Regions from separate parts of the Clostridium sp. JN-9 genome, predicted to be linked through region 2. Evidence: a T-box and tRNA genes for the amino acid it is inferred to sense, from the RefSeq annotation. Region 2 holds a T-box; the other regions hold tRNA genes.

Evidence for each region. The T-box of region 2 lies ahead of asnS (asparagine--tRNA ligase). A T-box ahead of a tRNA ligase gene usually reads a tRNA of that ligase, here a tRNA-Asn.
Region 1: it has a tRNA-Asn gene. The T-box ahead of asnS (asparagine--tRNA ligase) is inferred to sense a tRNA for this amino acid. The anticodon was not compared.
Region 3: it has a tRNA-Asn gene. The T-box ahead of asnS (asparagine--tRNA ligase) is inferred to sense a tRNA for this amino acid. The anticodon was not compared.
Region 4: it has a tRNA-Asn gene. The T-box ahead of asnS (asparagine--tRNA ligase) is inferred to sense a tRNA for this amino acid. The anticodon was not compared.

What each region holds. Positions count from the first base shown of each region.
Region 1 is NZ_CP035280.1:3,089,322-3,091,530, forward strand. It holds gene EQM05_RS14860 (IS607 family transposase) at 1-549, opposite strand, end outside; tRNA gene EQM05_RS14865 (tRNA-Asn) at 894-968, opposite strand; gene lysS (lysine--tRNA ligase) at 1,086-2,209, opposite strand, start outside.
Region 2 is NZ_CP035280.1:731,186-733,394, forward strand. It holds gene EQM05_RS03535 (IS1182 family transposase) at 1-679, shown strand, start outside; T-box leader at 1,022-1,267, shown strand; gene asnS (asparagine--tRNA ligase) at 1,317-2,209, shown strand, end outside.
Region 3 is NZ_CP035280.1:2,736,826-2,739,034, forward strand. It holds gene EQM05_RS13205 (ComEC/Rec2 family competence protein) at 1-736, shown strand, start outside; tRNA gene EQM05_RS13210 (tRNA-Asn) at 749-823, opposite strand; rRNA gene rrf (5S ribosomal RNA) at 857-973, opposite strand; rRNA gene EQM05_RS13220 (23S ribosomal RNA) at 1,033-2,209, opposite strand, start outside.
Region 4 is NZ_CP035280.1:3,073,074-3,075,282, forward strand. It holds gene fusA (elongation factor G) at 1-908, opposite strand, end outside; tRNA gene EQM05_RS14795 (tRNA-Asn) at 1,131-1,205, opposite strand; rRNA gene rrf (5S ribosomal RNA) at 1,239-1,355, opposite strand; rRNA gene EQM05_RS14805 (23S ribosomal RNA) at 1,565-2,209, opposite strand, start outside.

The DNA.
Region 1 (2,209 bases), 870 kb from region 2:
ATAAATTCTGCAGCTAAAAACATGAAGTATTGAGATTATATCTTGAACTAATTCTCCGTTTGGCGAAAAGCTTTCATTGTTTACTACTATTATTTTTACATTGAATTTTCCTAAAAATCTTTCAAACCACTCAAATCCAAATCGTACAAACCTATCTTTATTGGTTATTATTATAGTGCTTATTTCAGATGTCATACACTCATCAATAAGTTTATTCCATTTTTTACGATTATAATTCAATCCACTTCCATAATCTTCAATCACTTCATCTACAATAATTCCTTTTGCATTAGCATATTGTTTAAGAAATATAACTTGATTTTTTAAATCATCTTTTTGATTAGAAGTTGAAACCCTTGTATATATAACTACCTTCTTTCCAGAAGATGTTATACCCATAAACTCTTTATACTGTTCATAGGTATAAAACCGCCTATTTGTTGGCGTTCTAAATGCTTTTAATTTTCCTGCGTTATCCCATCGCTGTAGTGTTAAAACTGATACATTTAATAATTCAGCAAATTCTTTAGGCTTATAGTTCTTACTCAAATATAATCACTCCCTTTTTGGTGATTATATTATATCATTCCTGAATATATTTGCATATAAGATTATAAACTATTTTATTTCTCCTTAATTTCATATTTTAGGGTATAAAAAAAGCCCTTACCATAAGGGACGAATTAAATCCGCGGTTCCACCCTTTTTGGCAATAGCCCTGCTCTTACAATATCATTCAAAAGCGCCTTTAAAATATTACTATAGTCAATTACACCAAACTTGACCTCTCTTTTATAGTAGATATTCTTACTCTTCTTCATCATTATGACATATATATTTATTTATATTTTACCAAAGAAATTTGTAATGTCAACTGCTTTCAAAAAATAGAATGGCTCCGCGAAAAGGATTCGAACCTTCAACCCTTCGGTTAACAGCCGAATGCTCCACCGTTGAGCTATCGCGGAACAACTTATATAATATATTATAGCAACTATTTTTCTTTTTGCAAGATGTTTTTTTATTTCCATATAAATTAAGACCAGTAAAATTAACTGGTCTTAATAAAAACATTTAAATACCTTTTATTGTTGAATTAACTTCATTGTAGGAAATAGTATTACATCTCTTATAGAATAGCTGTCTGTTAAGAACATAACCAGTCTGTCTATTCCAATACCAAGTCCACCTGTAGGAGGCATACCAATTTCTAATGAATTAAGAAAATCTTCATCCATCATGTATGCTTCATCATCTCCAAGCTCTCTTTCTTTAAGCTGCTGAACGAATCTTTCTCTCTGAACTATAGGATCATTTAACTCTGAATATGCATTACACAATTCTCTTCCATAAATGAATCCTTCAAATCTCTCAGTGAAATCCGGGTTCCCTCTTTTCTTCTTAGTTAGAGGTGAAATTTCTACAGGATAATCACATACAAATGTTGGCTGTATCATTTTTTCTTCAGCAAATTCCTCAAATAATCCATTTAATACATCACCTTTTGTACAATCTTTTAATTCTTTTTTAAATTGTACATTCTTTTCTTTTGCTATTTCTCTTGCCTGTTCATCTGTTTTTATCTCATTGAAATCAACACCAGCATATTCTTTAACTGCATCTACCATAGTAATTCTTCTCCATGGTGGTGTAAAATCAATTTCTGTGCCTTGATATGTAACCTTAGTAGTTCCTAGGACCTTCTCACATGCATAAGCTACCATGTTTTCTGTAATTTCCATCATGTCATTATAGTCAGCAAAAGCTTCATATAATTCCATCATTGTAAATTCAGGATTATGTCTTATATCAATGCCTTCATTTCTAAAGTCTTTACCAATTTCATATACTTTCTCAAATCCACCTACAATAAGCCTTTTTAAATATAATTCAGTAGCTATTCGCATGTACATATCAATATCCAATGCATTATGGTGGGTCATAAATGGTTTTGCAGAAGCACCTCCAGCAATTTGTGATAAAACTGGTGTCTCAACTTCAAGATAATCCCTGTTATCAAGGAATTCTCTTATAGCTTTGATTATTGCTGTTCTTTTCATAAAAGTATCTCTGACATTTTCATTCATTATAAGATCAACATATCTTTGTCTATATCTTAAATCAGGATCTTTTAATCCGTGCCACTTTTCAGGTAATGGCCTTAATGATTTAGCAGTTAACTGGAACTCTGTAATATGAATTGAGACTT
Region 2 (2,209 bases):
ATTTATAAAAAGCATGGAGGATTCCTTGTACTTTAAGTATTTTAAAATTGATGCGGATTCAGGTTACGAGAGTGAAGAAAATTATCTTTATATCAAAGAAAATGGACAGCTATCATATATTAAACCAGCAAATTATGAAATATCAAAAACAAGAAAATATAAACATGATATAAGCAGAATAGAAAACATGGATTATACTGAATTGGGCGATTATTATACTTGCAAAAATAATAAGAAACTAACAGTAAATAAAATAGTAAAAAGGAAAAGTAAGACTGGCTATATAAGTGAAAAAACAATCTATACTTGTGAGGACTGCAGTAACTGTGTTTACAAGAGTAAATGCATAAGAGGACATAACTGTAAAACGCCATTAGAAGAAAGGGTTAAAAATCTTGAGACTTCAAAACTATTCAACATGCTTCGCAAAGAGGATCTTGAAAGAATTATAAGTGATGATGGTTGCGAGTTGAGAATGAATCGAAGTATTCAAGCCGAAGGCTCTTTTGGAGAGATAAAACAGGATATGGGATTTCGTAGATATCTATGCAAAGGTAAAAAGAATGTTTTGGCAGAAAGTATTTTGTTAGCAATGGCACATAATATAAATAAGCTACATAATAAAATTCAGTTAGATAGAACTGAAACGCATCTTTTTCCACTTAAAAAAGGTGCATAATTATCAAACTTTAAAATTTTAAAAACTCTGCAAATCAAAAAAAGCCTTAATATGAAAGGCTTATTAAAGTGCGTCTTTTTTTAATTATCAAGCTCATTGGGGACTAAAATATCATTAAATTTTCTATAAAACACAAAAAAAATGCTGCCGCGTTAGCATATTTTTTTATGCTAATGCGACAGCCCCTTTTTTTTTATGGATTATTAAAAAACATCAGCATTCTAATAATAATTAATTTAAAATGATATGTCAATTTATAAACACAAAAAACACTATAAACATATAAATTTCACATAAAATATTGACATATTATATAGTTAATAATATAATTTTGATTAATAACATACAACTATGATGGGAAGAGTAGATAATGAATGAGTTCACAGAGAGTTGGCTTGTGGTGTAATGCCAATAACGAATCTTTATTGAAGAACATCCCGGAGTTTCTAACCGAAATCACAGATACAGTAGGCTTAGAGGTTTCCAAAACCTTATATTTGGAATAGATTGAACTATAGTTCGATTTATTTTAAGTGGTCATTATGACAATTTGGGTGGTACCGCGAAATTTTACCTTTCGTCCCTTTCTTTGGGATGGAAGGTTTTTATTTTTTATAATTATCAGGGAGGTATAAAAATGGAAAATACATTAGTAAAAGAAATATTCAGAAACAAAGAAAAGTACAGTAACACTAAGGTAAATATTTCAGGGTGGATAAGAACTGTCAGGGCATCTAAGAACTTTGGATTTATAGAGATGAATGATGGTAGTTTCTTTAAAAATGTTCAAATAGTATTTGAAGATAGCCTGGATAACTTTAAGGAAGTATCAAAGCTGCCAATTAGTTCATCCATAAGTGTGCAGGGAACAGTTTCTTTAACTCCTGAGGCTAAGCAGCCCCTCGAAATAAAAGCAGATAAAGTTATTATCGAAGGAATGTCAAATTCTGATTATCCTCTGCAAAAGAAAAGACATAGCTTGGAATACTTAAGAACTATTGCACATTTGAGGCCAAGAAGTAATACATTTTCAGCAGTATTCAGAGTGAGATCATTAGCAGCCTATGCAATTCATAAATTCTTTCAGGAACAGAATTTTGTATATGCACATACTCCAATTATAACCTGCAGCGATGCTGAAGGTGCAGGGGAAATGTTTAAGGTAACTACACTGGATCTTGAAAATTTACCTAAAAATGCAGAAGGAAAAGTTGATTATACAAAGGACTTTTTCTCAAGATCTGCTGGTCTTACTGTGAGTGGACAGCTTTCTGCAGAAACCTTTGCTTTGGCATTTAGGAATGTATATACCTTTGGACCTACATTCAGAGCTGAAGATTCAAATACTTCAAGACATGCAGCTGAGTTTTGGATGATAGAACCAGAAATGGCATTTGCAGATTTGGATTATGATATGGAAGTTGCTGAAGCTATGGTGAAATATATAATAAATTATGTTATGGAAAATGCACCAGAAGAAATGGAATTCTTCAATAACTTCATAGGCAAGGGATTGTTTGAAAAACTTAA
Region 3 (2,209 bases), 1.2 Mb from region 2:
TCATTATATTGATGTTGGCCAGGGTGACAGCATTCTTGTGCAGGTTAACAATATAAACTTATTAATTGATGCTGGTCCATATGAAAATACGTCTAAATTAATTTCATATCTGAACAAGCAGCATATAAAAAAGCTTCATTACATAATTGCTACACACCCTCATGATGATCATATTGGGGCAATGTCAGAAGTTATAAAGAAATTTAATATTGGTGAATTCTATGCACCAAAGAAAGCTGAAAGTACAACAGCATTTCAGAATATGGTACTGGAATTAAAAAATAAGAATAAAAAAATAAATATTGCCAAGGCTGGAGTTTCTATAGATCTTGGAAACAAAGCAAATTGTGAAATACTTGCCCCAAATAATTCTGAATATAAGGAGACAAATAATTATTCTGCAGTTATTAAAATAACATATGGAAATTCAAAATTCATATTTACAGGGGATGCAGAAAAATTAAGTGAAAAAGAAATGCTGGAAAAGAATTATGACTTATCCAGTGAAGTTTTAAAAGTTGGTCATCATGGGAGCACCACCTCTTCTTCAACTGAATTTTTAGATAAAGTAAACCCTGAAATTGCAATAATCAGCTGTGGTAAAGGCAACATGTATGGTCACCCAAATAAAGGAACTATATTAAATCTTAAATATAGAAATATTCAAATTTACAGAACTGATATAGATGGGAATATAGTTATTGTAAGTAATGGAAATTCAATAGAAAAACAATAAAGCAAAAAAAAATGGCTCCGCGAAAAGGATTCGAACCTTCAACCCTTCGGTTAACAGCCGAATGCTCCACCGTTGAGCTATCGCGGAACAATTTGTTAGTTAAATAAAATATTTAACTGAACCTGGCAACTACCTACTCTCCCACAGAGCCTCCCCTGCAGTACCATCAGCGCAATAAAGCTTAACCTTCGTGTTCGGAATGGGAACGGGTGTTACCTTTACGCCATTATCACCAGATTTAAACTAAAGAACAAAGATTAAAATCTTGTTCTTTCAAAATTGCACAGTATAATTATTTGGTCAAGCCCTCGACCTATTAGTATTAGTCAGCTGAACATGTTGCCATGCTTACACCTCTAACCTATCAACCTAGTGTTCTTCTAGGGGTCTTACTAGCTTACGCTATGGGAAATCTAATCTTGAGGTGGGTTTCACGCTTAGATGCTTTCAGCGTTTATCCCGTCCCGACATAGCTACCCAGCCATGCTCCTGGCGGAACAACTGGTACACCAGAGGTCAGTCCATCCCGGTCCTCTCGTACTAAGGACAGCTCCTCTCAAATTTCCTACGCCCGCGACGGATAGGGACCGAACTGTCTCACGACGTTCTGAACCCAGCTCGCGTGCCGCTTTAATGGGCGAACAGCCCAACCCTTGGGACCTACTTCAGCCCCAGGATGCGACGAGCCGACATCGAGGTGCCAAACCTCCCCGTCGATGTGGACTCTTGGGGGAGATCAGCCTGTTATCCCCGAGGTAGCTTTTATCCGTTGAGCGATGGCCCTCCCACGAGGAACCACCGGATCACTAAGCCCGACTTTCGTCCCTGCTCCACTTGTATGTGTCGCAGTCAAGCTCCCTTCTGCCTTTGCACTCTTCGCGCGATTTCCAACCGCACTGAGGGAACTTTTGGGCGCCTCCGTTACATTTTAGGAGGCGACCGCCCCAGTCAAACTGCCCACCTAACAATGTCCCGTGACCAGTTTCATGGCCACCGGTTAGAATCTCAGTACTGTCAGGGTGGTATCCCAAGGGTGACTCCACAGAAGCTGACGCCCCTGCTTCGCAGTCTCCCACCTATCCTGTACAGACAATACCGAAACTCAATGCTAAGCTACAGTAAAGCTCTACGGGGTCTTTCCGTCCAATCGCGGGTAGCAAGCATCTTCACTTGCACTACAATTTCGCCGGATTTGTTGTCGAGACAGTGCCCAAGTCATTACGCCATTCGTGCGGGTCGGAACTTACCCGACAAGGAATTTCGCTACCTTAGGACCGTTATAGTTACGGCCGCCGTTTACTGGGGCTTAAGTTCACCGCTTCACTTACGTTAACGGATCCCCTTAACCTTCCAGCACCGGGCAGGCGTCAGCCCCTATACTTCAGCTTTCGCTTTAGCAGAGACCTGTGTTTTTGCTAAACAGTTGCTTGGGCCTATTCTCTGCGACCTCTTGCGAGGCACCCCTTCTCCCGA
Region 4 (2,209 bases), 880 kb from region 2:
TCCTCTTCAAATTTAATCATTTTTTCTGTGTTGCTATCAACACTTACTGTCTTTTTTCCTTCCACATCTAATGGTGAAGGGAAACACTCCACTATATCTTCTAATAATATTTCAACTCCTATTCCATGCAATGCACTTCCACACATTACTGGTGCAATGTCTCCATTAATAGAGCCCTTTATCAGACCTGTATATATCTCCTCATCACTTAACTGGCCTTCTGAGAAGTATTTATCTAAAAGCTTTTCATCTGTCTCAGCTACAGCTTCCATAATCATATTTTTACATTCATCAACTTTATCTAATAAGTCAGGTGGGACATCTCCTGGCTCCATCTTATTTGTCTTTGAATTAAAAATTCTTGCCCTTCTTGAAATAACATTTACAACTCCTGTAAATTCATTTTCCATTCCTATAGGATATTGAATTGGCACAACGGAGATGCCAAATCTATCCTTTAAACTTGTAAGAACTTTATCAAAATTGCTATTTTCACGATCAAGTTTATTTACATAAAAGGATCTTGGCATCTTATTTTCATTAACATAATCCCAAGCCTTTTCAGTTCCAACTTTTATTCCGGAAACACCAGATACAGCTATTATTACTGTGTCAACAGCCTTTAAACCTTCTATTGCTTCTCCTACGAAATCAAAATATCCTGGCATGTCAACTATATTAATTTTAGTATTATCATATTCACATGGTGCAATTGCTGTGGATATGGATATTTTTCTTTTCTTTTCTTCCGGATCAAAATCACATACTGTATTTTCTTCTTCTATTTTACCTAATCTATCGCTTGCCTTAGTGTAGTAAAGTATTGCTTCTGCTAATGTAGTTTTACCAGATCCGCTGTGGCCAACAAAGCCTACATTTCTCAAGTTTTTTGTTTTCAAATCTTTCATAAGCAATTCCCCCTTAAAACTATTTGGCTTTAATAAATATATTCTATTTATTTATTAAAATTCCTTTTAAAATAATTTAAATTTTCTAAATTATTTGTTAATATATTTATTAGCAAAATTTAGAAACATTATTCATGTATTTAAAAAAGAAAAAGCTAATAATTATCTACCGAAATAAATTAATTATTAGCTTTATTATTATAACCATTCAAAAAATAAAAATGGCTCCGCGAAAAGGATTCGAACCTTCAACCCTTCGGTTAACAGCCGAATGCTCCACCGTTGAGCTATCGCGGAACAATTTGTTAGTTAAATAAAATATTTAACTGAACCTGGCAACTACCTACTCTCCCACAGAGCCTCCCCTGCAGTACCATCGGCGCAATGAAGCTTAACCTTCGTGTTCGGAATGGGAACGGGTGTTACCTTCACGCCATCACTACCAGATACATTTACATTTAAATTTAGTGCTTTTGACATAAATACTCAGTAACCTTAAGAGGTAACCGGTGTAATTTTTAACACAAATCACAGATTTGCTAAATTACCCGTTAAATGTCATTTAGACATTTAACCCTTCACGCCATTATTACCAGATCTAAATTAAAGAACAAAGATTAAAATCTTGTTCTTTCAAAATTGCACAGTATAATTATTTGGTCAAGCCCTCGACCTATTAGTATTAGTCAGCTGAACATGTTGCCATGCTTACACCTCTAACCTATCAACCTAGTGTTCTTCTAGGGGTCTTACTAGCTTACGCTATGGGAAATCTAATCTTGAGGTGGGTTTCACGCTTAGATGCTTTCAGCGTTTATCCCGTCCCGACATAGCTACCCAGCCATGCTCCTGGCGGAACAACTGGTACACCAGAGGTCAGTCCATCCCGGTCCTCTCGTACTAAGGACAGCTCCTCTCAAATTTCCTACGCCCGCGACGGATAGGGACCGAACTGTCTCACGACGTTCTGAACCCAGCTCGCGTGCCGCTTTAATGGGCGAACAGCCCAACCCTTGGGACCTACTTCAGCCCCAGGATGCGACGAGCCGACATCGAGGTGCCAAACCTCCCCGTCGATGTGGACTCTTGGGGGAGATCAGCCTGTTATCCCCGAGGTAGCTTTTATCCGTTGAGCGATGGCCCTCCCACGAGGAACCACCGGATCACTAAGCCCGACTTTCGTCCCTGCTCCACTTGTATGTGTCGCAGTCAAGCTCCCTTCTGCCTTTGCACTCTTCGCGCGATTTCCAACCGCACTGAGGGAACTTTTGGGCGCCTCCGTTACATTTTAGGAGGCGACC